4 regions of the Brucella sp. NBRC 12953 genome follow, and region 4 is predicted to be linked to each of the others. Evidence: riboswitches for the same ligand, from Rfam matches in the RefSeq annotation. Region 4 holds a riboswitch; each other region holds the start of a gene.

Region 1 (7,315 bases), on a different contig from region 4:
CACAGCCCAGCTTTCAGAAGCGGTGCGGCCTCTTCCGGCTTTTCGCTCTCATCAATCAGTGCGCAACAATAATCGAGAAAGCGCGACGTATTGGCCGCCCCGCCTTCGATCAGATATTGCCAAAGGGCATCCCGCTCCTGCGCTGGTACGGTTGAAAACCTTGTCAGTCCGTAATCGGGCTTATCATCCCCCGGCAGCACTGCGATCTTGATGCCGTGTGAAACTGCACAGGCATGAAGCGCCTCAAGCCCATAAGGCCAATAGGTCTCGCCACCAATAATCCGCACGACAATAAGCTTCGCATGTTTTGCCGTACGCTCAATATAAGCGTCGACCGACATGGGATGTGTGAGGCTTAGAAAATTAGCGAGCCGGAGACTTGGCCCGCTTTGCCCAAGCTTATGTGCTTGAGCAAGACTGGCCAGTTCCGTATCGGCAGCGGAAAGGAACAATATGTCACCCGGCGTCTGGCCGAGGTCGACGGCCTCATTGCCGTCGCTTATCGTTCCTTTCTGGGCAAGTAACAGATGCATTACGAAACGGCGTCTTTCACAGCTTTGGTGATTGCCTGCTCGTCAATCTCATGCAGACCAATGACGACAAGACGCGTATTGCGCACTTCATCCTTGCCCCATGGGCGGTCGAAATAATGCTCAATACGTGGACCAACGGCCTGCACAACGAGACGCATCGGCTTGCCCGGCACATCGACAAAGCCCTTGAGACGCAGAACATCGTGTTCCGCGATCACAGCTTTGAGCTTCTCTGCAAATACCTTGGGATCGGCTACCGAACCTGCTTCCACCACAAAGCTTTCAAACTCATCGTGATCATGCTCGTGACCATCAGCATGATGAATTTCATGATGCGATTTGCGATTGGCAATATCGTCTTCCGTACCCACGCCAAGACCGAGCAGCACGTCTGCACCAAGCTTGCCGAAGCTTGCTGGCACCATGTTGACGCGACGCGTTGAGCGTTCAGCCACATCGGCCTTCACGCTATCAAGTTTCGATGGATCAACGAGATCGGCTTTGTTCAAAACAATAAGGTCAGCTGCATGAATCTGATCCTCAAAAAGTTCCTCTAAGGGGCTTTCATGATCAAGAGATTCGTCCGCTGCGCGTTGTGCATCAACCTTGTCATGATCATCTGCAAAACGACCTTCGGCAACGGCGGCAGCATCGATAACAGTCACTACACCGTCAACCGTTACCTGTGTCTTGATTTCAGGCCAGTTGAACGCGGCGACCAGCGGCTGTGGCAGCGCCAGTCCTGAAGTCTCGATCACGATATGATCAGGACGATCCGCACGATCCAGAAGCTTAGTCATGGTCGGAATGAAGTCATCGGCAACAGTGCAGCAGATGCAACCATTGTTGAGTTCGATCACGTCTTCCTCACGGCAGCTTTCAATACCACAGCCTTTCAGAATTCCGCCATCGACGCCCAGATCACCAAACTCATTGATGATAAGCGCGATGCGCTTTCCATTGGCATTTTCCAGCAGATTGCGGATCAGCGTCGTCTTGCCGGAACCTAAGAAGCCGGTGATTACGGTCGCTGGAATCTTTTGTCCCTGCATCGAATTATCCCTTCATTTTGAGCGGCAGACCTGCCGCCATGAAATAAACTTCATCCGCCACTGATGCCACGGCCTGATGCAAAAAACCGGCATGATCGCGAAACTCCCGCGCCATCTGATTTTCCGGCACAATGCCTAGGCCAACTTCGTTGGAAACGAAAACAACCGGACCTGAAAGCGGACTCAACGCCGCTATCAGTGTCTCGGTTTCAGCAGCGATATTCTGCTCTGCCATCATCAGATTGGTGATCCAGAGCGTCAGGCAATCGACCAGCACGAAGCGGTCATGCCCCGCATGTTTTTCAAGCGCCCCAACAAGGTCGAGTGGTTCTTCCACCGTCTGCCATTCACGTCCGCGACGGTCGCGATGAATGGAAATACGGCTTTCCATTTCCTTGTCGAATGCACGTCCTGTCGCGAGATAGACTGGCTGAAGTCCTGAGTCCTCAACCAGTTTCTCCGCAAACGACGACTTACCAGAACGGGCTCCGCCAAGAACGAATGTAATTTTTGCATTTTCATTTCTGGGCGGAGCCATAGGTATCAGCCTTCAATATCCGACTTTGCATAAGCCTGAATGAACCAGCCCAGCGCAAGACCAATGACGGCCCACATGAACAGGTTTGTTGCAAGCGATGCGACTGCATATTGCGAAGCAAGCAGCGATGGGATTGGCGATGCAATATCTTCAGGATGCGGTGCACCATAAAGATGTGGTGCGATAATCAACACAAGCCCGAGAATTTTGGAAATGATCTCACCACGCAAAACCAGCAGATAAATGCCGACGCCGCTTAACACCACTGTCAGAATCCACCAGAGCTGGCGCTGCGCCAGATCGGCTGCGGGCATCGCAGGCAGTTCCGGCGAAAGCCCCAAAGCTGGCAGGAAAGCGACTGCAAAGAAACCGGCCACACCCCAGAAAATACCGTTCTGCGGCGTAATACGACGACCAAGCAACAGAGCAACACCGCCCAAAAGCAGGGCAAAACCTGCGCCAGCTACGAGATTGGCGAGCAATGTATTGCCAAGACGACCAAACGGCAGTTCTGCCCCGGCCTCACCTTCACCTTCGCTGGTTGCAGCTGCTGCATGATCGTGCGGTGCAGCCGCTTCGGCTGCATCACCATGACTATGACCGCCACCAGCGTCTTCATAAGTTTCCGCCTGAATGATCAGCGGAACGGTTTTCAAGTACATGGCAGGCGTCACGAGAAGCCCTGCCAAAATGCCAGCAGCAAGCGTGGCCAGAAGATATCGGATAAGCATTTTAGTCCCTCAACAACGGCAATTCGCGCCGATAGCCGTCCACCATCGGGCGTTGCTCAATTCCAATTCAAAAAGCTAAACGGCTTAGTGGCAGGGAAAACCGTATGAATGACGCGTGTCGTGCGCTGAATCGTGCAGCGTATCGGAGTGAGCAAGACCCACGCCATAAATCAGAAAAGCACCAAGAAGCAGCGACACGACAGCCGTGCCAAGACGCGTTGCAAGCGGCATAGCTAAAGTGTTGGGAACAGAATTTTGGGTACGCGCAGCCATGACAACCTCCGTGCAGGCAGCAGGGAAAACCTCCCATGGGGTGCGGACAAAATGTCCTTCACGCAACAGGCAGGTCTCCTGGCTCACGGGTCGTAGGGTTTGAAGCTGCCTTCCCAGAAACGCTGTGTTTCCAGTGGCCGCCGGTTAACCGGCTTGCCTCATCCCTCTCCGCTCTACAGTCGCGGGGTCGGCTGCGATAAAGACGCCCGGATTGGGTCCGTCCGTCGCATTCCCTTTTGGTATCGTCGGGATTCGTCCCGGCAAAACCTGTTGTGTAAACCGACACTAGGCTTTCACAAATGCGGCGTCAATCGAGTGCAAACAACGCATCAATATCCAGACAGTTTTCAAGGCCGTCAGCCAGCTCATCAAGTGCCGTTTCAATGCCAGCACGATAATTCTCGACTGAACTGCTCACGCCGAGCGTTGCAAGAAATTGCCGACGGAACTCATCCGCACCAAAAAAACCGTGCAGGTAAGTCCCCATTACCCGACCGTTCGCCGAGACTGCCCCGTCATCGTGATCGCCGATCCGCGCGAATGGGCGGATAGCATCGGGACCATTTGTCCGCCCTATATGAATCTCGTAGCCATCAAGTGCTGCATCATAAAGTTGCGAGTGAGCCTCAACATTGCGCAAGACTTTTTCTGGTTCCATCATAGTGTTGACGTCCAGCAACCCCAACCCGTCGATGTCGCGCACCTGACCCTCGATACCCTCCGGGTCACTGATCCGGTTGCCGAGCATCTGAAACCCACCACAAATACCAAGCACATGCCCGCCGCGCCGCACATGGAGCTGCAAATCACGCTCCCATCCGTTTTCGCGAAATGCAATCAGATCGGCAATCGTTGATTTCGTGCCCGGTAAAACCACAAGCCCTGCGTCATGCGGCAAAGGCTGTCCCGGCGGAACCATGACAACCTCAACCTGGTTTTCTGCCTTCAGCGGATCAAAATCGTCGAAATTCGCAATACGCGGCAACAGGGGGACTGCTACTTTCAACGCCTTGGCATCGCCGCGCGTGGCTCGTTCCAGAACGACCGAATCTTCAGCAGGCAGTCGTGACACGGCTTTCAACCATGGAACAACCCCAAAAGAACGCCAGCCCGTAAAGCGGGTAATCGCTTCCAGACCGTCATCAAACAGCGAAATATCGCCGCGAAACTTGTTAATCATGAAGCCGCGCACCATGGCGCGATCTTCATCCGGCAGAATTGTATGCGTACCGACCAGCGAGGCAATCACCCCGCCGCGATCAATATCACCCACCAAGACGACTGGCACATTTGCACGCGTGGCAAAGCCCATATTGGCGATATCACCGGCGCGCAGATTGATTTCGGCAGGCGACCCCGCACCTTCGATCAACACCAGATCGGCGCCTTCACTGACAATATCAAAGGATTCCATCACCGCAGCCATCAGTTGCGGCTTTAACTGCTGATAATAGCGCCCACGCGCCTCGCCACGCACTTTACCCTGCACAACCACCTGACTGCCCATATCAGTCTGTGGCTTCAGCAGAACCGGGTTCATATGAACCGATGACGGCTCGCCGCAAGCCAGAGCCTGAAGCCATTGCGCGCGCCCAATCTCGCCGCCATCATCGCTGACGGCTGCATTATTCGACATGTTTTGCGGTTTGAACGGCCGGACTTTCAGCCCGCGATTGCGTGCAACGCGACAAAGACCGGCAACAAGCACGCTTTTGCCGACATCCGAACCCGTTCCCTGAAACATGATTGCGCGTGTCATGCGAGCTTGCCTATCCCAACTTCATGCGACTGGCAATCGCCAGCGGTTGCGGCAACCTTATATGCAAAAATGCGCATCAGTTTATTACAAAAGTGAGCAACATTATTCCAATGGAGCGTTGGCAGCCACGCGCCATTGTGATCTAGTCGCCTCAGGAGGGTGCGGTGCTCATAGGGAGGAAACCATGGATACTGCCGACCAGAACCAGTTTGAACTCAATGAAGATCAACTCGCCATTCAAGATATGGCGCGCGGCTTCGCATCGGATTTTGTTGCGCCTCATGCACTGCGATGGGATCGCGACAAACATTTCCCGATTGACGTTATAAAGGAAACCGGACCGCTTGGCATGGGTGGCATTTATGTTCGCGAAGACGTAGGTGGATCGGCACTTAAACGCTCTGATGCGGTCCTTATTTTCGAGGCGCTTGCCGAGGCTTGCCCAGCTTTTTCAGCGTTTATTTCCATCCATAATATGGCAGCATGGATGATCGATACGTTTGGCAATGAAAGCCAGCGTCAGACATTTTTGCCTAAACTTACGTCGATGGAATGGCTTGCGAGCTATTGCCTGACTGAACCCGGTTCAGGCTCCGATGCAGCCGCACTTCGCACCCGCGCAGAGCGGGATGGCGATCACTATGTACTTAACGGCACCAAGCAGTTTATTTCCGGTGCGGGAGCTACCGATCTTTATGTAACTATGGTGCGTACCGGCGAGGACGGTCCGAAAGGAATTTCTACCATCGTTGTGCCGAAAGATGCGCCCGGCCTGTCGTTTGGCGCCAATGAGCACAAGATGGGTTGGAATATGCAGCCCACCCGCACAGTGATTTTCGACAATTGCCGCGTGCCTGTCGCCAACCGTCTGGGTGACGAAGGTACGGGCTTCCGAATCGCCATGGCCGGCCTTGATGGTGGACGACTAAACATCGCCGCCTGCTCGCTCGGTGGTGCACAATCTGCGCTCAATAAAGCATTGGAATATACCGGGCAGCGCAAGGCTTTCGGCCAGACAATTGACCGGTTTCAGGCGTTGCAGTTCCGCCTTGCTGATATGGAGACCGAGCTCTCAGCAGCAAGACAGCTTCTTTACACTGCTGCGAGCAAGCTTGACCGCAAAATGCATGATGCTGGCAAATGGTCAGCGATGGCCAAACGCTTTGTGACCGACACAGGCTTTAACGTCACCAATGACGCGCTGCAGCTTCTGGGTGGCTATGGCTATCTTCATGATTACGGCATCGAGAAACTTGTCCGTGATCTGCGCGTTCATCAGATTCTCGAAGGCACCAACGAGATCATGCGCGTGATCATTGCTCGCCAGCTGATCGGACGCTGATACAAATATTGAATGGGAGGAAATCATGGCCACTATCGCGTTTATCGGCCTCGGTAATATGGGCGGCCCAATGGCCACCAATCTGGTGAAAGCCGGACACAAGGTCATAGGCTTTGATCTGCTGCCTGCTCATCTTGAAGAAGCTAAAGCCAACGGCCTTCAGATCGCGGCAAATGCTGCAGAAGCGGTCAGCGATGTAGACGCGGTTATAACCATGTTGCCTGCTGGTAAACATGTTCTTTCTGTTTATGAAGACATTGCCCCTAAGGCTCGTAAAGACTCACTCTTCATCGATAGCTCGACGATTGACGTTGATTCGGCGCGCAAAGCTCACGAAATCGCAGCCCGCCATGGCCACCTCTCCATTGATGCACCGGTTTCGGGCGGCACAGGTGGCGCCGCAGCAGGTACCCTCACCTTTATGGCGGGCGGCAGCGATAATGCCTTTACAAAGGCTGAGCCGCTTCTTCAGCCGATGGCTGGTAAGATCGTGCATTGCGGCGGCGATGGCGCAGGTCAGGCTGCAAAAATTTGCAACAACATGATTCTCGGCATTTCGATGATCGGCGTCAGCGAGGCCTTTGTGTTAGCTGAAAAATTAGGCCTCTCGCATCAGGCACTGTTTGATGTGGCATCCACCTCATCGGGGCAATGCTGGTCGCTGACGACCTATTGCCCGGTGCCCGGACCAGTACCAACATCGCCTGCCAACCGGGATTATAAGCCCGGATTTGCAGCAGCTCTGATGCTCAAAGACCTCAAGCTTTCGCAGGAGGCGGCAAAAAGCTCGGGTGCTGCAACGCCGTTGGGCGCTCATGCAGAAGCACTTTACAGCCGCTTCGATAATGAAGGGCATGGCGGAGACGACTTTTCGGGCATAATAAATTTCTTGCGCTCAACCAAAGCAGGCAATTGAGAAATTCTTCGCCAAAGCAGCGAAAAACTTGCTTTGTTTAGATTTGCTTAAGTATCTGATAACTGTCCGGTAACGATGTTGCGCTAAAAAGGAGCCAGAGACGGTGCAAACCTTCTCGACGCTCCGGATCTGGTACTGCGTACCGGAGCTTCAGTCTCTCCCGCCTGTGTA
Region 2 (7,315 bases), on a different contig from region 4:
TGATCGGCCACATTCGGCAACATAAGGATATCTGGTTCGCCACGCATGCGGACATCGCACGTTATGCCAAGCTAAACGGCTGATAATACTATAATTCTATCGCTAACGCTTAAAGCCCGACCTGAGTTTCAGGTCGGGGTTTTCTGCTTGTTGATCAGCGTATGATGATTTTCATTATTCAGAACTAAATTCATATACATGAACCAAATTCCGCTTTTCATCACTCGTCAGTGGGTACACACTTAATGTTGAGGAAAGGCGTGGAAAGTCGCACCAGACAAACTCCACCCCGAAACAATCATAAGAACGAGGGAACTATGTTCAAGAAAATCGCCGCTATCAGTCTATGCACTCTCTCCGTCCTTTACAGTGGAAGCGTGCTCGCGAAAGAATGGAAGACCGTTACTGTTGGCGTAGAAGGTGCCTTTCCGCCATTCAACCTGACCACCCCTGGTGGAGAGCTTCAGGGGCTTGATCTGGATGTTATCAAGGAAGTCTGCAAGCGGGCTGAACTTGATTGCAAGATCGTAGCGCAGGATTGGGACAGCCAGATTCCGTCGCTTCTCGCTGGCAAGTTTGATGTGGTCCTGACCATGGGACCAAACCCGGAGCGCCGCAAAGCCATCGATTTCTCTGACCCATATGTAATCACGCCGAATACTTTCCTGGTTCCGGCTGACGGACCATTAGCCAACCTGCCTCACACAGGTGAAAGCCTCTCCACGGATACGGAAGAAGGTAAAAAAGCACTCGCTGATCTTAAAGAAGCGCTGAAAGGCAAGACAATCGGCGCTTCACTTTCGACCAGCCAGCTGCAGTTTGTAGAAGAAAATTTCGGCGATGCCGTTCAAGTCCGCACCTATAAGGGATCGGAACAGGTCAAGCTTGATCTGCAATCAGGCCGCGTCGATGGTCAGTATGACAATGTCGTTTTCGCTCGCGACCGTGCCGAAAAAAGCAATGGTGCGCTTAAGATCACCGGGCCACTTCTGGTCGGCGGCATTCAGGCAACAAATGTCTGCATCGGATTGCGTAAAGACGAGCCTGAGTTAAAAGCCAAGCTCGATAAAGCCATCGGCGAAATGCGGGCAGATGGAACACTTTCGAAAATGTCTGAGAAGTGGTTCTCGATGGATTTGAGCCCGAAGAGCTAAACGAGTCCCAATAGCCAAACAAAAGCGCGCTGTTCTCACAGCGCGCTTTTCTAATTAAAAGTCCCAGTCATCATCTTCTGTCGCAACAGCCTTGCCGATCACATAGGAAGAACCCGAACCGGAGAAGAAGTCGTGGTTTTCGTCGGCATTCGGCGAAAGCGCTGAGAGGATCGCCGGGTTGACCTTGCAGGCTTCCGCCGGAAACAGGGCTTCGTAACCAAGGTTCATCAGCGCCTTGTTTGCATTGTAATGCAGGAACTTTTTGACATCTTCGGTCAGACCAACGCCATCATATAGCGCTTCGGTATAACGCACTTCATTATCGTAAAGCTCCAGCAACAGATCGAAGGCAAAATCCTTGATCTCCTGCTTTTTGGCTTCATCAAGCTTCTCAAGCGCGCGCTGATACTTATAGCCGATATAATAACCATGAACGGCTTCATCTCGGATGATAAGGCGGATGAGGTCAGCCGTGTTGGTGAGCTTGGCACGGCTCGACCAGTACATTGGCAGATAGAAACCCGAATAGAACAGGAAGCTTTCCAGAAACACGCTGGCAATCTTCTTCTTGAGCGGATCTTCAGCCTTGTAATTCTCAAGGATCAGCTGTGACTTCCTTTGCAGGAATTCGTTTTCTTCCGACCAGCGATAGGCGTCGTCCACATCAGGCGTCAGGCACAGCGTCGAGAAGATCGACGAATAAGAACGCGCGTGCACCGCTTCCATGAAGGAAATGTTCGACAGAACAGCTTCTTCATGCGGCGTGGAGGCGTCATCCATCAGTGTCACAGCACCGACGGCGTTCTGGATCGTATCCAGAAGCGTCAGGCCTGTGAACACGCGGATAGTGAGCTGCTTTTCTTCCGCTTTCAGCGTTTCCCATGATTGAATATCATTGGAAAGCGGCACCTTTTCCGGCAACCAGAAATTGCCGGTCAGACGGTTCCAGACTTCAAGGTCTTTGTCGTCTTCGATGCGGTTCCAGTTGATGGCCCGCACAACCGCCGGCTTTTTCGCATTGTTGTTTTTGAACTGCATGTTCATAGATTTCACCTTGGTCATAGGGCGCAGGAAACGCAGCCTTCAACCTGCGTACCTTCGAGCGCCATCTGGCGCAGGCGGATGTAATAAATCGTCTTGATGCCCTTCTTCCAGGCGTAGATCTGCGCCTTGTTGATATCGCGTGTGGTGGCGGTATCACGGAAGAAAAGCGTCAGCGACAGACCCTGATCGACATGCTGCGTTGCCGCTGCATAAGTGTCGATGATCTTTTCCGGGCCAATCTCATAGGCATCCTGATAATATTCGAGATTATCATTCGTCATGAAAGCAGCCGGGTAATAAACGCGGCCAATCTTGCCCTCTTTACGGATTTCAATCTTGGAAACAATCGGATGGATCGAAGAGGTCGAATGGTTGATGTAGGAGATCGAGCCTGTTGGCGGCACGGCTTGCAGGTTCTGATTATAAAGCCCGCCTTCCATGACGGCCTTTTTCAGTTCCTGCCAGTCTTCCTGCGTCGGGATCGCAATACCGGCATTCTCGAAAATCTCGCGAACCTTCTCAGTTGCAGGCTCCCAGACCTGATCGGTATATTTGTCGAAATATTCGCCTGTCGCGTATTTCGATTTCTCAAAGCCCTTGAACGAGCTTTTCTGTTCAACAGCGATCAGATTGGAAGCGCGAACTGCGTGATAGGCCACCGTGTAGAAGTAGATATTGGTGAAATCGACGCCTTCTTCCGAACCATAGAAAATACGTTCGCGAGCGAGATAGCCGTGCAGGTTCATCTGGCCGAGGCCGATAGCATGGCTTTCATCATTGCCGCGCGCAACCGAAGGGACAGAACCGATATGGCTCATGTCTGCAACGGCCGTCAGAGCACGGATTGAGGTTTCGATGGTCTTGCCAAAATCCGGGCTATCCATAGCTGCTGCAATATTGAGCGAGCCGAGATTGCAGGAAATATCCTTGCCGAGATGCTCATAAGAAAGATCATCATTGAAGATGCTGGCTTCGCTCACCTGAAGAATTTCCGAGCAGAGATTGCTCATGGTGATGCGTCCATCAATCGGATTGGCGCGGTTCACCGTGTCTTCGAACATGATGTAAGGATAACCGGATTCAAACTGGATTTCCGCTAGCACCTGGAAGAAATCACGCGCGTTGATCTTCTTCTTGCGGATACGGCCGTCATCAACCATTTCACGGTATTTTTCGGTGATCGAAATCTCGGTCATCGGCACGCCATAGACGCGCTCGACGTCATAAGGCGAGAAGAGGTACATATCTTCGTCGTTCTTTGCGAGTTCGAACGTAATGTCCGGGATTACAACGCCAAGCGACAGCGTCTTGATGCGGATTTTTTCGTCTGCATTTTCGCGCTTGGTATCGAGGAAGCGCATGATGTCGGGGTGATGGGCGTGCAGATAAACCGCGCCCGCACCCTGGCGTGCGCCAAGCTGGTTGGCATAAGAGAATGAATCCTCCAGCAGCTTCATCACCGGAATGATGCCCGAAGACTGGTTCTGGATCTGTTTGATCGGTGCGCCGGATTCACGAATATTGGTCAGGCTCAGTGCCACACCGCCACCGCGCTTTGAAAGCTGCAGGGCGGAATTGATGGAGCGACCAATCGATTCCATGTTGTCTTCAACGCGCAACAGGAAGCACGAGACCAGTTCGCCGCGCTGCTTTTTGCCTGCATTGAGGAAGGTCGGCGTTGCCGGCTGATAACGGCCCGCAATGATTTCATCGACCATTTCGCGTGCGTGCTGTTCATTGCCACGCGCAAGCGCAAGCGCCACCATGCAAACGCGGTCTTCGTAGCGCTCGAGATAGCGCTTACCGTCGAAGGTTTTCAGCGTATAGCTGGTGTAATATTTGAACGCACCGAGGAAGGTCGGGAAGCGGAACTTCTTGTCATAGGCATGATCGAAAAGATCACGCACGAAGTTGAAGGAATACTGATCCAGCACTTCCCTCTCGTAGTAGCCTTCATCGACCAGATAGCCGAGCTTTTCACGCAGATTGTGAAAGAACACCGTGTTCTGATTGACGTGCTGAAGGAAGTATTGCTGCGCAGCCTGCCGGTCACGATACAGCTGAATTTTGCCGTCATCGTCATACAGGTTCAGCATGGCGTTTAGCGCATGATAATCCAGCGATGTCTCCGTGGGCTTCTGCGGCTTGCCGCCCGATGAAGCCCCCGATGCTGGGGATGACTCTTGCTTTTCCGAAGCGGCGACCGTCTCGCGCTCACGGGTCAGGGTTGTGTCTGCCGTGTCCAAAATCGTTCCATCCCGTCTTTAACATTGCCAATGTCTTCATCCGTTCCCAAAAGCTCAAAGCGATAGAGGTAGGGAACCTGACATTTTTCCGAAATTATTTTACCTGCAAGGCCAAAGCCTTCACCGAAATTACTGTTCCCGGCGGCGATAACACCGCGAATGAGGGATCGGTTATCCGCATCGTTGAGAAAACGGATGACCGGTTTGGGAACAGCGCCTTTCGCACCGCCGCCGCCATAGGTTGGCGTTACGAGTACAAAAGGCTCGTTCACCCGCAACAGACCAGCATTGTCTTCATAGCTTTCCAGCGGAATACGCTTTGAGCGCATCCCCAGACGCATCACAAAGCGATGCGTGTTTTCCGAACGGCTGGAAAAATAGACGATCTGGCCCATAACAAACTCCGGCAGCAGACCGGCGTTACGCCAGCGAGCTGATCATATCCGGCCGGAAACCGGCCCAATGGGATTCACCAGCAACAACTACCGGCACCTGACGATATCCGAGGCCCTGAACGAGATCATACGCATCGGCATCGGCGGAAATGTCGATGACAGCATATTCAATGCCCTGACGGTCGAGCGCGCGGGTGGTTGCGGTGCACTGGACGCAGGCGGGCTTGCTATAGACGGTAACGTTCATTTTTTCCTCACTGGGGATGGAGCATTTCCAGCACTGTCGCAGAAGCATTTGGCGTTGGAGAATGCGTATAGACAGATGTTTTGATCCACTACGCCTCACACGAATGAAGGCGCAAAAAGGCGTTCGCGCATGATGAAATGCGCGTGAAAAGCAACGAAAACTGAGAGGTACAACGCGCTTTAACAGCGCGAATCCTCCAAACTAGCCCGTAAATGGCGGACCGGAACTGTTTGGTCTTGAATTACTCGACATGCTTGTCACCCCGAAGCTTATGAGAGGGATATACGGGGCACCAAAAGACATGGCAGTACAATGCCATAACTTATCGCGCGCCAACCGGACACCCCGCCCGTGGACGTTCTCGTTCAAGGCAGGTCTCCTGGCTCACGGCTCATCGCTCGCATCCGTCTTCCCGGCCTGTGCCAGTGACATCTGGATTTGAACTCGCCGCTTACAGTTGCGGGGGCAGCTACGGCTTAACAACATCCATCATGGATACCGCGCACCGTATTCCCATCTTCGCTTTTGATCCTCACGAATCGTAAGAACCTTGAACACAAGATATAGTATCTGAAGTTAAAAAGTCGTCAATGGATAGACGGATCAAAAAAACTAAATCTAGCCTTTGTTTCGTCCAGCCTGTGAATAGCAGGGATATGTAGCCGACTATTCCACAGGCTTGATCGGTTTGGGCCGAAACTCGGGCTTTATGGCCTTCAAAGCCATGCGATCCACTATATGTGGTGCCAGAAGTTTCAGCCAGCGCCCCAAACGCATTTGACGCGTCATCAACACTTCGCGTTTGCGATTGGTGATTCCATCCAGCATCAGCTCGACGGCCCGCTGAACAGACATCATATCGTCTTCGCGCACACCGCTCATTCCAAGAGCACCACCGCTGGCACTATAACCTGTGTTACGAATGTCAGTTTTGACAACACCCGGATAAACGATCGTCACCGAAATACCGCTCGGCTCAAGCTCCGATCGCAGCGCCTCGCAAAACCCTGAGAGCGCAAATTTGGTGCCACTATAGGCGGTGCGCCCCGGCACACCTATCAGCCCGGCAACAGATGAAACCGCAACGATGCGGCCTTTGGATTTGGCCAGATGCGGGAGTGCTGCATGGATCGGCCAGACGCTGCCCCAATAGTTAAGCTCCATCAGATCATGCATCCATTGCAAGTCTTCCGGTTTGATCTCGGCAAAATTGGCATGAGCCGACATGCCCGCATTCACAATCAGCGTATCGATCCGCCCAAACGCAGCGGCCGTCTTTTCGATAAGCGCAATACAGGCATTGTGATCGGTGACATCGGTTGGAACGACCAATACCTGACTACCCGATTGTTCAAGCTCAGCAGCAAGTGCCTGCAACTTCTCGGCATTGCGCGAAGCCAGAACCAGCGCTGCCCTCGCACCATCCCGCGCACTGAGCTGTCGCGCGGTTTCAGCGCCGATGCCATCGGATGCACCTGTTATGATCGTTACTTCCATGAAGCCCTCCCTTGCTCGCATGAATAAGCGCGGTCCGAGCTTACATTCCAGCTTGTCAGGCCGTCCAGTACAAGGATTTTGGGCATAGCCGCATCCGAGTGGTCTGATTCCAGCATTTGCGTCCCTCGGTTCATGTGCTGAGCAAATATTGGAAATACACTACCCGTTTGTTTTTGAGCGCATCTTGTTCCAAAAACCGCTTAGCACTTTTCGGGATGCGCTCTAGGTTCACAAAGCCGTGTGGCCTGCGCGACAAAGAGTTTAACGAAATCAATGGCCTGCTGAACGTGCTCGTCAAGGCAACTATTGAATCGATTAAAATCCTTCGTCTTGGTCGAAGGGATAATTTGACAGCCGGGCTTTATATCCTGTATCGATCTATTAAATCCTGAACATTGTTCAATATATTGAACAATTAAGAAGAGGTCCTCCCAAGCATCTCTTCAGACGACCGCTGCACCGGCTGCATCGGAAAACTGTCGGTCTGGCTTTCCTATACGTGAAAGCCGGACCGCTTGAAACCCAGCGCCTTTGTGCCGGCGAGGAATGAGAGACCTCGGCGCTGGGGAAATATGAATAAGGGTGGAAATTATGACTGTAGGTATCAAGCCATTTTCGTTCGACACGGTCGGCTCAATGCTTGTCGAGTGGGGGGCTGCAATGCGTCTCGGCGAAATTCTGGGCGAGCGTTTCTCAGAACGCAAAATCCTCATCGTAACCGACAAGGGCCTG
Region 3 (7,315 bases), on a different contig from region 4:
CCTGCCGACTTCGCAGGCTGGTCGCGTGGCCATTGGCGCGGATGCTCGTATTGTGCTTGATGCCGCACCTCAATATGTGATCCCCGCCACGATTAGTTTCGTAGCCGATGTTGCTCAGTTCACGCCAAAGTCGGTTGAGACGGAGGAAGAGCGTCAAAAGCTTATGTTCCGCGTTAAGGCAAAAATCCCGCAGGAATTGCTTCAGAAATATATTCAGCAGGTCAAAACCGGGCTTCCGGGTATGGCTTATGTGAAACTTGATCAAAATGCTGAATGGCCGAAGAATCTCGCGGAAACAGTAAAATGAGTGCGGCTTCGATAAAGGCTGGCGTGGGCGACGACAGCTTTGTCGTTCGCGCAGACAGCGTGAAGCTGTCCTATGGATCGACTGAAGCGTTGCGTGATGTTTCGCTCGAGGTGCCTGCCGGCTGCATGGTCGGGCTGATTGGACCTGACGGCGTTGGAAAATCGAGCCTTCTGTCGCTGATTGCTGGCGCTCGCGTTATGCAGAAGGGCAGGATTGAAGTGCTTGGCGGCGATATTGCCGACAAGCGTCATCGACAGTCTGCCTTCCCGCGCATCGCCTATATGCCTCAAGGCTTGGGAAAGAATCTGTATCCGACGCTTTCCGTGTTCGAGAATATTGAGTTTTTCGGACGACTGTTTGGTCACGATAAGCACGAGCGCGAGCGCCGTATTGCTGATCTTCTGGCGCGAACGGGCATGTCGCCTTTTGCTGATCGCCCGGCTGGTAAGCTTTCGGGTGGCATGAAGCAGAAGACAAGTCTTTGTTGCTCACTGATCCATGATCCTGATTTGCTTATCCTTGATGAGCCGACAACGGGCGTTGATCCTTTATCGCGGCGACAGTTCTGGGAACTGATTGACGATATCCGCAAAGATCGTCCGGGGATGAGCGTTATTGTGGCCACGGCCTACATGGAAGAAGCGGAGCGCTTCGATTGGCTGGTTGCTATGAATGACGGCCAGATTCTTGCAACCGGCACGCCTCAGGAACTGCTTGAGAAAACCCAGACGCCTAATCTTGATGCAGCCTTCATCGCGCTTTTGCCGGAGGAGCTTCGGAAAGGGCACAGCGAAGTAGTAATGCCACCGCGCAATACACAGGCAGATAGTGGCATCGCTATCGAAGCCGAGCATGTCACGGTGCGATTTGGCAATTTCACTGCCGTTGACAATGTAAGTTTCCGTATTCCGCGCGGCGAGATTTTCGGCTTCCTCGGCTCTAACGGTTGCGGCAAATCCACGACGATGAAGGTCTTGACCGGCTTGTTGCCTGCAAGCGAAGGCACGGCAAGGCTGTTTGGACGCGAAGTCGACCCAAAGGATATCGATATACGCCGTCATGTTGGTTACATGTCGCAGGCGTTTTCGCTCTATTCCGAACTGACAGTTCATCAAAATCTGGAGCTTCACGCCAAGCTGTTTGGCATGGCGGAAGAAGATACCAAGCGCAGAATCAAGGAACTGGCCCAAAGGTTTGATTTGGCTGGCGTTATGGATGATCTTCCCGACTCGATGCCGCTCGGCATCCGCCAGCGCCTGTCGCTGGCTGTCGCGCTGATCCATTCGCCGGATATTCTTATTCTCGATGAGCCAACTTCAGGCGTTGATCCAGTTGCGCGCGATGCGTTCTGGCAAATCCTTGCCGATCTTTCGCGCAACGACAATGTCACGATTTTCGTGTCGACCCATTTCATGAATGAAGCGGAACTGTGTGATCGCATTTCCTTGATGCATGCTGGTAAGGTGTTGATCAGCGACACACCAAAAGCCATTACCGCAAGCCGGAATGTAGCAACACTTGAAGATGCTTTCATCGCATATCTCGAAGAAGCAATTGGCGAAACAGCGCCTGAGAAAGACGTTCAAGAGGCGGTGAAGATTCAGCCTGAAAAGGTTGAGAAAAGCACGACGGCCCGCGCGGGTTGGTTGCCAAATCCTCGGCGAATGTTGGCTTTCTCACGCCGCGAAGCGCTGGAGTTGAAACGCGATCCGATCCGGGCGACATTGGCCATTCTGGGCACTGTGATCCTGATGTTCGTGATCGGATACGGTATCAATCTCGATGTAGAGGACTTGACGTTTGCGGTTTTGGATCGCGACGATACGACGATTAGCCGTGATTACACGCAGCAACTTGCTGGTTCCCGGTATTTCACTGAAAAAGTACCCATAACCGATTATGACGACCTTGATCGGCGTATGCGCGAAGGTGAAATCTGCCTGGCTATTGAAATCCCGCCGAATTTCGGCAGCAATGTCTCGCGTGGTCGTCCTGTCGAAATTGGTGCCTGGATCGACGGCGCCATGCCAACGCGAGCGGAAACCGTGCGCGGTTATGTGCAGGGAATGCATGCCAATTGGCTGACACAAAAAGCGCGCGAGCTTTATGGAAGCAACGCCACTGTTGGTAACTTCAATCTGGAAATTCGTTATCGTTATAATCCGGACGTCCAGAGCCTTGTGGCCATGGTGCCAGCAGTTATCCCGCTACTTCTGCTGATGATCCCTGCAATGTTGGCGGTTCTGAGCGTTGTACGTGAAAAAGAACTTGGCTCCATCATAAATTTCTATGTGACGCCGGTGACTAAGTTCGAGTTTTTGCTAGGCAAACAGCTGCCCTATATCGCGCTTGCTTTTCTCAACTTCCTGATGCTGACGGCCTTTGCTGTTTTCATATTCCGTGTGCCATTCACAGGCAGTTTCCTGACCTATGCCACGGCGGCGCTTCTCTATGTCATCATTACGACCGGCATGGGCTTGGTGATCTCAACCTTTATCAATAGCCAGATTGCGGCGATCTTCGGCACTGCATTGCTGACACTCATTCCCGCAGTGCAATATTCTGGCATTATCGATCCGGTCTCGTCTTTGCAGGGGGCAGGTGCGTTTATCGGCAAGATTTATCCGACGACCTATTTCGTGACGATCTCGCGCGGGACTTTCTCAAAGGCGCTCGATTTCTCCGATCTCGCCGGATCATTCCTGCCGCTGCTGATTGCCATACCGGTTCTTACCGTTCTCGGCATTGTACTTCTCAAGAAGCAGGCGGGCTGAGATGCGGATTTCCAATATATTCCAGCTTGGCGTCAAGGAACTGCGCGGACTGGCGCGTGATCCGATGCTTCTGCTGCTTATCGTCTATGCCTTCACACTTGCGATCTATACCGCTGCAAAGGCTATGCCGGAAAATCTCAACAATGCTGCAATCGCAATCGTTGATGAGGATCAGTCACCGGTTTCGGGTCGCATCACGACTGCGTTTTATCCGCCGTATTTTGTGCCGCCAAAGCTCATCTCATCTCATGAGATGGATAAACGGATGGATTCTGGCCTCGATACGTTTGCGCTCAATATCCCGCCGAATTTTCAGCGCGATCTGCTTGCCGGGCGTTCGCCAACGATTCAGCTGAATGTCGATGCAACGCGCATGAGTCAGGCCTTTACCGGCGGCGGTTATGTTCAGTCGATAGTTTCCAGCGAAGTGAACGAGTTTCTCAATCGCTATCGCGGGGATACGCAAACACCGGTTGGACTTAACCTACGCGCGCGCTTCAATCAGGATCTGAACAAAGGCTGGTTTGGTGCAATCACCAATGTCATTTCATCGGTGACTATGCTTTCGATCATTTTGACGGGGGCAGCTCTCATCCGCGAGCGCGAACATGGCACCATCGAACATCTGCTGGTCATGCCGGTGACGCCACTTGAGATCATGGTCTCCAAGGTCTGGTCCATGGGGATGGTGGTTCTAGTGGCGACTGCCTTTTCGCTGGTTGTGGTTGTGCAGGGCATTCTGGCGGTGCCGATCAATGGTTCGCTGACACTGTTTTTAGCGGGTGCTGCATTACAGCTTTTCGCGACCACGAGCCTTGGCATTTTCCTAGCAACGATTGCTGGTTCTATGCCTCAGTTTGGGCTTTTGCTTATGCTGGTTCTGCTACCACTACAGGTTCTCTCAGGCGGTACAACGCCGCGCGAAAGTATGCCGGAAATCATTCAGAATATCATGCTGGCGGCACCCAACACGCATTTCGTGATGCTCGCGCAATCGGTGCTGTTCCGCGGTGCTGGACTCAATGTCGTGTGGCCGCAATTGCTGGCCATGATTGTAATCGGAAGCGTTCTTTTCTTCTTTGCACTGCGTCGTTTCCGCGACTTCCTGAGATGAAAAATCCATACAGTTCAACCATCTGAATCAATTGGTTCTGAATGTGATTCAGATGGGGCACATTGTTGCAGTTGATAATCTGCCATCCCCTTGCTATCGCTCGCCACAGGAAACGGTTCTGTCCGCAAGGATGGATGAAAAGGGAACACGGTGAGGCTCATTTGAAGAGCTGAGACCGAGACTGCCCCCGCAACTGTGACCGGCGAGTCATCCTCCCATGATCGTAAGTTGCGATCATAGCCACTGAATATTCACGTTCGGGAAGGCGGAGGACCGATGAAGACCCGGAAGTCAGGAGACCTGCCGTATCCAGTCACCCATGGCTGACACGAGGGGTGTCCAGTCGCGGCCGTCCGTAGCGGTGACATTGTGAAATGTTGCCGTGGGACAAAGACAAGGCGCTTCCGCCCTGATTTCTGACACCTGCGGTGAAGCAAGGCTTGCACGCAGGAAGTAGAAATAATGCATATTCTCAAACTATCGGCATATCTCGCATCCACCGTTCTGGTGGTTACGCCGCTCGACGTATTCGCTCAGACGAAGGCAAGCGTGCAGGATGGCGTTGTGCTTGATACGATTGTCGTCACACCGTTGAGGCGTGCAACGTCTTTGCAGCGCTCCACATCGTCCGTCACGGTCATTGATCGGGAGGAAATCGACCGATCAGCAGCGCCTGATTTGCAATCGCTTCTTCAGTACTATTCGGGAATTTCGATTACCACCAATGGCGGGCAGGGATCGTCTTCCAATCTCTACATTCGCGGTATGTCGTCAAAACAGACGGTTGTTCTCGTCAACGGTGTGCGAACCGCATCAGCAACGACCGGAGCAACAGCGCTTTCCAATATTCCACTGAGTTCAATTGATCGTATTGAAATCGCGAAAGGCGCGCATTCCTCGCAATATGGTGCGGATGCGATGGGAGGGGTTATCAACATCATCACCAAACAGGGCGGAGCCTGCGGTGAGCGCTCCTACTGCGGAAGTCTGACAACGGGGGTTACGCATCCATGGGGCGGTTATGCGTCCGGTTCGCTTCAGGGACGCAGCAAGGACGGCATTGATTATGCCTTTGGTGCCGCTGTCACAGGCACACAGGGATATAATTTTACGACTCCGGATTCTTTTGGTTATGAGCCTGATCGTGATGGTTTTCTGCAGGGATCGTTTAACTTCTCGCTGTCGAAGGATTTTGATTGGGGGAAGATTTATACTGATGGCCTCCTGAGCCGCGGCCGCAATCAATATGATGCCAAAGCACCGTCTGCTAACGAAGCGTATACAACAGCATTTAGCGGCAAGTTGGGTGCGCGTATCGATCACACAGCTGATTGGTCTTCGACGATCGAGCTCAGCTCTGGTCTCGATCACAGCCGAAATTTCCGTAAGGGGGTTAGCGGGTCTGATCTGTTTGAAACTAAGCGCTATGGCATCTTTGCCTCGACGGAAAAGCAGTTTGAAACGGGCAATGTTTCGCATGTGGTGACCGGTGGCGTTGAAGCTTACCGCGAGGAAGTCAGCGCTACGACCGAATATGCCAAAACCAGTCGTGATCTGGCTGCGGTATTCGGGCAATACTCGCTCGAATATGATGCGCTGCGCTTTGATGGCGGTGTGCGCTACGATTATAATGAGCAGTTTGGTGACGTGGTCACGTATAATCTCGGCGCGAGCTACGAAATTCTGCCGGATCTCGTGCTGCGTTCTTCGTTTGGCACGGGCTTCCGTGCGCCGACCTTTAATGAGCTTTACTATCCCGGCTTTGCGAATGCCGATCTGCAGCCGGAAAAATCCCGCTCGTATGAGATTGGTCTGAACTGGCAAGCAACAGCCGATACAAGTCTCGATTTGGCTTTCTATAAGACATGGCTACGTGATGCGATCATGAGCACGGCACCTTCCTATCTGCCTTACAATATTGCGCGTGCAGAAGTGACGGGTTTCGAAGCGGCGCTGTCTCATCGCTTCAACGAAACTTGGGCGGTGAAAGGATCGCTAGACCTCAAGAAGCCGATTGATGAGGATACCGATAACGATCTGCCATATCGCGAGCGGGTGAAGGCGACAGCTGAAGTGAATTTCAAGCCTATAGACAAGCTCGATCTAACGGCTCGGTTGCTTTACGGCGGTTCGCGCTACACAACTGCCGCGAATACCAAGAAGCTTGATCCTTATGTGACGGCTGATTTCATCGCACTGTATGACATCGACACACAATCGCAGTTGAAGCTTTCGGTAGAGAATATTTTCGACAAGGATTACCAGACAACGTCCGGCTATAATGCACCGGGGCGCAGCTTTAATATCGGGCTGACGCGGAATTTCTGACGAGATGCGCAACATGAAAACGCAGTCCGGGTTATGGAAAATCAGGTTTGGCCTTTTGGCCGGCCTGTTTCTGACTGCGTTTCATCCCGCTCATGCGGATGGATTGCCCAAGCACGTCGTGTCGATCAATGTCTGTACAGATCAGCTGGCAATGCTGCTGGCAGATGCCACTCAGCTGCGGTCGGTGTCGTATCTCTCGCGTGACCCGCTTCTGTCTGTGATGACCGAGAGAGCAAAACAGCTGCCCATCAACCATGGGCAGGCTGAAGAAGTGTTCCTCATGAAGCCTGATCTGGTGCTGGCGGGCACGTTTTCTTCGCGTGCCACGGTTGGGTTGTTGCGGGATTTGGGTGTGCAGGTAGAGGAATTCGCGCCTGCACGCTCTTTTGAGGATATCAAAGCGCATATGAAGCGCATGGGCGAATTGCTCGGCCGTGAAAGCGAAGCAACTCGGCAGATTGCAGACATGGATATGGCTCTTTCAGCAATCCAAAAGCCTGACCATAAACAGACCGTCGCGCTCTATTATGCGAATAGTTATACGTCGGGACGCGGCACGCTGATTGATGAAGCAATCCGTCTGGCCGGGCTTGATAATATCGCCGATAAGGCGGGCGTTCGTGGTTCAGCTATGCTGCCGCTGGAAATGCTGGTTATGGAAAAGCCTGATATTCTGGTGCGCGGATCGCGGGGACGACCGCCCGCACTGGCCTTTGAGAATTTCGAGCATCCGGCATTGCGCGCGCTCGAAGGGCACACGCGAAGCGTGGCGCTAAACGATAATCTGACAGT
Region 4 (7,315 bases):
ATGATCCGCTCGAAATAATAGCGCGCTGTGACAAGCTTTGCTTCAAGATAGGCCTTATTGCCTTCACCCGATGCCAGCTTTTCTTCGGCAACCTTCGCCATGCGCGCCCACATGTAACCAAGCGCCACCAGACCAAAGAGATGCATGTAATCGTTCGATGCTGCACCGGCATTGTCTGGCTTTGCCATCGCGTTCTGCATCAGCCACATGGTTGCGGCCTGAAGATCGTTGACGCCCTTCTTAAGATGCTTGGTGAAGAATGAGAGCTTTTCATTTTCGCGATTGGCTTCACAGAACTCGCCCACTTCTTTGAAGAAAGCAGTGATCGCACGGCCACCATTCAGCGCCAGCTTGCGACCAACCAGATCAAGCGCCTGAATGCCGTTGGCACCTTCATAGATCATGGCAATACGCGCATCGCGCACATATTGGCTCATGCCATGTTCTTCGATATAGCCATGACCGCCAAAAACCTGCTGCGCCATGACAGCATGTTCAAAACCCTTGTCGGTCAGAACGCCTTTCAGCACCGGCGTGAGCAGGCCAACCAGATCGTCAGCCGCCTGACGCTCTGCTTCATCGCCTGAACGATGGGCAATATCGGAATTGAGCGCCGTCCAGAGAATGAGCGCGCGACCGGCTTCGTTATAAGCACGGATATTCATGAGATTACGGCGAATATCCGGATGCACGATGATCGGATCGGCCTTCTTGTCAGGTGCCGCGGCACCCGAAAGCGCACGACCCTGAATGCGTTCACGCGCATAGATCGCGGCATTCTGATAAGCAGTTTCGGCGATCGAAAGCCCCTGCAAAGCAACACCAAGACGCGCTTCGTTCATCATGGTGAACATGGCGCGCAGGCCTTTGTGTGCCTCGCCAATCAGGAAGCCCATCGCATCGTCATAGTTCATCACACAGGTTGCATTGCCGTGGATGCCCATCTTCTCTTCGATGGAGCCGCAGGACACGCCATTGCGCGCTCCCGGATTGCCATCGGCATCCAGAATGAACTTCGGCACGATAAACAGCGAAATGCCCTTCACACCTTCCGGTGCGCCATCGATACGGGCCAGCACCAGATGGATGATGTTTTCCGACATGTCATGTTCGCCAGCCGAAATGAAAATCTTCTGGCCGGAAATCTTGTAGGAACCATCATTCTGTGGTGTCGCTGTTGAACGCAGCAGACCCAGATCGGTACCGCAATGCGGCTCGGTCAGGTTCATTGTGCCGGTCCATGTGCCTTCCACCATCTTTGGCAGATAGGTGTCTTTCTGCTCATCCGTTCCGTGGGTGAGGATCGCGGCAATCGCGCCCTGCGTCAGACCCGGATACATGGTGAGCGCCATATTGGCAGACGACATATATTCGCCAACGGCTGTATGCAGCAGATATGGAAGCCCCTGCCCGCCATATTGTTCAGGCACCGCAAGACCAAGCCAGCCGCCTTCGCGATACTGGTCATATGCTGCTTTGAAACCCTTCGGCGTCTTCACAGAACCATCAGATGCGCGGGCGCAGCCTTCCTGATCCCCGGTATGATTGACAGGAAACAGCGTACCTTCGGCAAGCTTCGCGCCTTCGGACAGGATCGCCTCGACGACATCGGGTGATGCATCGGCAAAACCCGGCAAATTGTTATAACGCTGATAATTCAGAACGTCATTGAGAACGAAATTTGTATCCTCAACTGGCGCGCGATAGCTCGGCATCGAAATCCTCCAAATCAATTACCCGCTCGGCTCCGCATGAAGCGGAACAGGCTCCCACCTGCATCTAAAGCGCGACGCGCTTTAGTTTTATTCTCTCGCATATCGCGATCCCCGGACGGGCTTCCCCTCCAAGGAAGATATGCTTTCAGAATGATTGTCACAGCAAATGCTCAAATGCGTGACATCATGCCCTTCGCAACAAAAATGGGGTTAAAAATTCAAAAAACCAGCCAGTTTTGCTACTTTTGAAGCTCTCGCCGCTCTGAAATTGATGACGAGACTCCAATTCCGAGCCGAAACTAGCGCACTTTGACGTTTCCGTAAACGTCAAAAATTACACTTGTTTGTGCGCTGCCCTTTTTCAGCGAATTATAGACGTCTACCGGGTTACTCGTGCGCTTTGGTGGGCCATTCGTTGTGATGGTTCTGCCAAATTGTGAATCTAATCATGGGCCAGAAGCGTCCTCTTCTGCAGGCCATTTCGTCAAAATTTGCAAGGATTCTTAAAATAGGAAACTTGTTCACCCGCCGATGATCAAGGAGCAATGCGCAATCGAGGATAACGGAGTCTGGCATACTGAACGAGGCTCGATATTGCTGCCAGATGGTCTGAACTGGTTTCCGTGCTTGCGGGAATGTTATTCCCAAGCTGATCGCGCGTCGGAGTTTGTTTCGGCAGTATCTTAATTGAAGCGGGCAGCAGTTAGCGATGCAAGCGCTGCTGGTCAACTGATCTCAACGTCGCGACACCTGTTTGTCAACGATCTGCCCTTTAACCGTTCTGGAGTAAAGTCGGTTGATTGCTTAAACACTGAGGTAGCGACGCATACAATAGAGCAGCGCCGCTTGTTTTTCATTCTCACGAATATCGATTACGCGCCCAAAAAGGATGCGGTGTGTGGCCTCATCGACGGCATTTGTTAATTCGCACTCGAAGCTGACCGAAGCACTGGCAAGGACCGGAACTCCAGTGAGTCCCTCCACCCATTCCCCATAGGCGAACCGGTCCTCCACCGACGTCTTACCACCGAAATGGTTCGAGATGTCCTCCTGGCCGGGCATCAGTGTGTTGACGCAGAAATAGCGCGCGTTCTCAAAGGCATGAAAACACGAGCTCTCCCGATTAAGGCAGACAAGCAGTGTCGCTGGAGTGTCGCTGACACTGCAGGCAGCGGAGGCGGTAAAGCCGTAACGCTTCCCGCCGAACTTTGTGCTGGTGACACTTACCGCCGAACCCAGCCGTGACATGCCATTACGAAACGTGGCTTTATCTACAATGTTGAACCGGCGTTCCACCATATTCATGTCGGCCTCCTGCTGCCCAGCCACCACTAGGCCGAAAGCTCTCTTCTGATGATTTCTGCACCCGCGGTTAGAGCCCTCAGCTTGCCCGTTGCCACCCGACGAGACAAAGGTGCCATTCCACAGTTCGTGCAGGGATAGAGCTTGTCGGCATCCACGAATTGCAGTGCTTTCCGCAGAGTATTGGCAACTTCCTCAGGGGTCTCGATCGCGTTGTTGGCCACATCAATAGCCCCAACCATAACCTTTTTGCCTCGAATGAGTTCGATCAAGTCGATTGGAACATGTGAATTGTGGCATTCGAGAGAGATCAGATCGACACTGGATTTCTGCAGTTTTGGGAAGGTTTCTTCATACTGCCTCCACTCTGATCCGAGAGTTTGCTTCCAGTCGGTATTGGCCTTGATACCGTAGCCATAGCAAATATGGACAGCAGTTTCACACTGAAGTCCCTCCATTGCTTTTTCCAGCGTTGCAACGCCCCAGTCGTTTACCTCATCGAAGAAAACATTGAATGCCGGCTCGTCGAACTGGATGATATCGACACCAGCAGCCTCCAACTCCTTGGCTTCTTCATTGAGGACTTTGGCAAATTCCCAGGCCAGCTTTTCGCGGCTTTTATAATGAGCATCATAGAGCGTATCAATCATGGTCATGGGACCCGGCAAAGCCCATTTGATGGGCTGCTTCGTCTGCTGACGCAAGAATTTGGCATCTTCGACAAAAACAGGTTTTGGACGTGAGATGGCGCCGACAACTGTCGGCACACTTGCGTCATAGCGATTGCGAATTCGGACGGTCTCGCGCTTCTCGAAGTCGACACCGCTGAGATGCTCAATGAAGGTCGTGACAAAATGTTGGCGCGTCTGCTCGCCGTCGCTGACAATATCAATGCCTGCCTGTTGTTGGTCGTCCAGCGACAAACGCAGAGCGTCCTGTTTGCCAGCAGCTAATTCCTCATCCTGCAATTTCCAGGGCGACCAAAGTTTCTCGGGTTGTGCAAGCCAGATTGGTTTTGGCAAGCTGCCAGCCGTTGAGGTGGGCAACAATGGTTTCATTCTAGGCAACCTTGTTTTTTGGTTCGTCAATGAACGCTATTGGCAAACCATTCCTCAAGAATGGTCTTGTATGGTTTGATGAAGTGCTCGTCCGCAAACTTGCCCTGTTCGATAGCCAACCGGCTACGCTCTTCGCGGTCGTAGACAATGCGTGTGAGCGAATAGTCCTGATGCTTCAAATCCGGTTGATAGCAGGCACCCGCCGCAGAGTTGGCGTTGTAAATCTCGGGCCGATAGATCTTCTGGAAAGTCTCCATCGTACTGATGGTTCCGATCAGCTCAAGATTGGTATAATCGGCAAGCAAATCGCCGATAAAATAGAAGGCCAAAGGCGCAACGCTATTCGGAGGCATGAAAAATCGAACCTCCAATCCCATTTTTTTGAAATACTTATCAGTCGAAGAGAACTCGTTCTGCTCATATTCAACCCCTAATACGGGGTGCTGATTTTCAGTTCGACGATAGGTCTTGCTGCTTGAAGCACTCAGACATATTACAGGCGGCTTACTGAAGCTCTCTTTATAAGCATTTGAATTCAGGAAACATTTAAAGAGGTTTCCATGCAATTCTCCGAAGTTATCAGGCGTGCTGAATTCAAGCCGATTCTTATTATGCTCTGGCAATAATACGCTGAAGTCGTAATCTCGCACGTAGGACGAGAAGTTATTCCCGACAATGCCCTCAATGCGCTCGCCGGTCTTGCGATCCATGATATTGGTTTTCAGTATTTCAATCACCGGGAAAGCATCGTTCTTGCTTTCAGCACCAATATTCATTTCAACCGAAATGATTTCCAGTTCGACCGAATACCGATTGCCTTCCGGGTTATCCCAATGCGCCAGAGCGTTGAAACGATTGTCAATCATCCTGAGTGCATTGCGCAGGTTCTCTTGGCGATTGTCACCTCTCGCCAAATTAGCAAAATTGGTCGTGATACGAGTATTTTCTGAGGGATGGTAATCCTCATCAAAGCAAATACTCTTAATGTTGAATGTAAAATCTCTATTCATCGCGACATGACATCCCAATCTATGATTTAAATTCACTTTGATGTCTTTGCTTTCTTTAGTTTCTATTTCTGCTCAGGCCTTCTGCAAAGTCTGTATTGATACGGACTTCGGATAAGAGCGTTAAACCTCTTATGCCGAAGGCGTTGAACGATTAAAATTGATTTCATTTCATACAAGCATGAGCCAGGTTCATAAGTTGGCGGATTAGGCCGACTTTGACAGAACACCGCACCCGAATATGAATGCGTGACGCAATTGTTATGAGCCATGGCCGAAAGGCTTGACCGGACAGTTGGCATAGGACATTGGTTCACTGTCGTGGTTCTGCGGATTTAAATCCGTAGCTAAGAGGGAATTCGGTCAAACGCCGAAGCTGCCCCCGCAACTGTAAGCGGTTAGCAAACGTCCAATTTTGTCACTGGGTCTACCCCGGGAAGACGGACGAGAGCGATTACCCGTGAGCCAGGAGACCTGCCACGTCAGATAACGTTCACGGGCGGGGTGTCCCGGAGTGCCGCTTTCGCGACCGGTATTCCGTGCCGTCGTTTCTGCGCCATTTCACCGCCCAGCTGAAATTTGATGGCTGTACTGGTGACAAGTACAGATGAGTGAAGGCGGAAATAATCATGCTGGACAGACAACATCTGTCAATCCTGCGCGAAGTTGATCGCATGGGGAGCCTGACGGCGGCGGCGGAAAAGCTGAATGTGACACAGTCGGCGCTTAGTCACACCATCCGTAAGCTAGAAGAACGCTATGGCGTAGCCATGTGGGAGAAGGATGGCCGCAATCTTCGTCTCACCGAGGCTGGACGCTATATTGTGACACTTGCACACCGCATTCTGCCGCAGATCGAACGGGCGGAGGATGTCTTATCAGATTATCGCTACGGGCAGCGAGGCTCCCTCAGGATTGGGATGGAATGTCATCCCTGCCATCAATGGCTGATGGGTGTAACAAAGCCTTTCCTGGTGGAATGGCCGGATGTTGATCTGGAGCTAACGACATCATTTGCATCCGGCGGCGTTGCAGCATTGACGGGATACGAAATCGACATTCTGATTACGCCAGATCCGATTGAGACCTCCGGCATCCGTTATGTGCCAGTGTTCGACTACGAGCTCGTGCTTGCCGTTCCTGACGGTCATCCTTTATCGCTTCTGGACAATGCAGAGCCTGCCAATTTGCTGGAGGAAACCCTATTCACTTATCCCGTGCCACCAGAAAGGCTTGATGTCTTTACGCAATTTCTGGTGCCTGCCAATTGCCGCCCACGGCACCATCGAAATGTCGAGACAACGGAAATGATGCTGCAACTTGTTGCGGCAGGCCGCGGCGTCAGCGCCATTCCAAACTGGCTGGTGCGCCAAGAAGCAAAGACACTCGGCGTTCACCCCGTCAGGATCGGCAAGACAGGAATTCAGAAAAGCATTCATCTCGGCCTAAGAAGCGGTGACGAAACCATCGATTTTGTCGACGGATTCCTTGCGACGTCGCGGCAAGCATCAATGCAACTTTGAACACGATAGACCTGAGCGCCTGTTCGCACGGCCCGCCGATGCTATTTCTTCTGCAGCGCTTTGACTTGCAGGGCAATATTCCCGCGATCCAGTTCCGAAACAATGATCTCGGCGGGAACCTGCGGCTTTAAACGGAAGATTTTAGCGCCAGACCTCTGATAAGCCGCATCAGGGGTTTCAGGCTTGCCCACGCATTTCGAAACGAAAGCTGCAACCGCTTTCACGGTCGTATCTTCAACAACGCACAACCAGCTGACCGAAGATACGCTCGTGCGCAGAACAACACGGCAAGAATTGCTGCCGGTTAATGTGAGCTTTGATGGATAAACATCCACATCCTGGGGAGCCGCATCAGCTGCAACATTCTTGAAGTTTATCTTCGATTCTTTGATGACCTGCTTCAATGTGGAGCAATCTTTCTGAGCATCCAAAGCATAGGCCGAGCTGGATGTGAGAACCAAAACCGATACAAATGCAAACGTGAATAAAGATTTCATAAGATCCTCCGAATAAGTGAGGCATAAACGATTGAAAAGGATCAAACAATCATGTTGTTGTCGGACCGCGCCCCTGGTCGGCAAAGTGACGATTACGCCCCTGACTTCACGCGATAAGCCATTCCAAGGGATCGTGGCGCAGTTTCATTAAAGCCGAATTGCTCATAAAGCTTATTCGCTGGCACATCAGCAATCAGGCTCACATAGGCCGAA

The links. Region 4 has a riboswitch for cobalamin ahead of ABWV94_RS15200 (LysR substrate-binding domain-containing protein). Riboswitches for the same ligand answer to the same signal wherever they lie in the genome.
Region 1: another riboswitch for cobalamin. It lies ahead of ABWV94_RS10620 (CbtB domain-containing protein); the one in region 4 lies ahead of ABWV94_RS15200 (LysR substrate-binding domain-containing protein).
Region 2: another riboswitch for cobalamin. It lies ahead of nrdH (glutaredoxin-like protein NrdH); the one in region 4 lies ahead of ABWV94_RS15200 (LysR substrate-binding domain-containing protein).
Region 3: another riboswitch for cobalamin. It lies ahead of ABWV94_RS10805 (TonB-dependent receptor domain-containing protein); the one in region 4 lies ahead of ABWV94_RS15200 (LysR substrate-binding domain-containing protein).

Annotation. Positions count from the first base shown of each region.
Region 1 covers NZ_BAABSV010000004.1:59,187-66,501, forward strand. Annotated here, with positions in the region: gene cobN (cobaltochelatase subunit CobN) at 1-533, opposite strand, end outside; gene cobW (cobalamin biosynthesis protein CobW) at 533-1,585, opposite strand; gene cobU (bifunctional adenosylcobinamide kinase/adenosylcobinamide-phosphate guanylyltransferase) at 1,590-2,123, opposite strand; gene ABWV94_RS10615 (CbtA family protein) at 2,129-2,854, opposite strand; gene ABWV94_RS10620 (CbtB domain-containing protein) at 2,939-3,127, opposite strand; cobalamin riboswitch at 3,179-3,413, opposite strand; gene ABWV94_RS10625 (cobyric acid synthase) at 3,435-4,886, opposite strand; gene ABWV94_RS10630 (isobutyryl-CoA dehydrogenase) at 5,071-6,228, shown strand; gene mmsB (3-hydroxyisobutyrate dehydrogenase) at 6,254-7,144, shown strand.
Region 2 covers NZ_BAABSV010000003.1:193,481-200,795, forward strand. Annotated here, with positions in the region: gene ABWV94_RS08415 (polysaccharide deacetylase family protein) at 1-83, shown strand, start outside; gene ABWV94_RS08420 (transporter substrate-binding domain-containing protein) at 318-1,154, shown strand; gene nrdF (class 1b ribonucleoside-diphosphate reductase subunit beta) at 1,209-2,198, opposite strand; gene nrdE (class 1b ribonucleoside-diphosphate reductase subunit alpha) at 2,213-4,444, opposite strand; gene nrdI (class Ib ribonucleoside-diphosphate reductase assembly flavoprotein NrdI) at 4,420-4,839, opposite strand; gene nrdH (glutaredoxin-like protein NrdH) at 4,865-5,086, opposite strand; cobalamin riboswitch at 5,439-5,654, opposite strand; gene ABWV94_RS08445 (SDR family oxidoreductase) at 5,753-6,583, opposite strand; gene ABWV94_RS08450 (iron-containing alcohol dehydrogenase) at 7,175-7,315, shown strand, end outside.
Region 3 covers NZ_BAABSV010000004.1:102,660-109,974, reverse strand. Annotated here, with positions in the region: gene ABWV94_RS10820 (HlyD family secretion protein) at 1-307, shown strand, start outside; gene rbbA (ribosome-associated ATPase/putative transporter RbbA) at 274-3,081, shown strand; gene ABWV94_RS10810 (ABC transporter permease) at 3,083-4,195, shown strand; cobalamin riboswitch at 4,292-4,517, shown strand; gene ABWV94_RS10805 (TonB-dependent receptor domain-containing protein) at 4,658-6,523, shown strand; gene ABWV94_RS10800 (ABC transporter substrate-binding protein) at 6,537-7,315, shown strand, end outside.
Region 4 covers NZ_BAABSV010000006.1:37,438-44,752, reverse strand. Annotated here, with positions in the region: gene ABWV94_RS15220 (acyl-CoA dehydrogenase C-terminal domain-containing protein) at 1-1,715, opposite strand, end outside; gene ABWV94_RS15215 (flavin reductase) at 2,520-3,020, opposite strand; gene ABWV94_RS15210 (methionine synthase) at 3,047-4,075, opposite strand; gene ABWV94_RS15205 (DUF1852 domain-containing protein) at 4,102-5,085, opposite strand; cobalamin riboswitch at 5,388-5,578, shown strand; gene ABWV94_RS15200 (LysR substrate-binding domain-containing protein) at 5,712-6,605, shown strand; gene ABWV94_RS15195 (hypothetical protein) at 6,647-7,147, opposite strand; gene ABWV94_RS15190 (GNAT family N-acetyltransferase) at 7,195-7,315, opposite strand, start outside.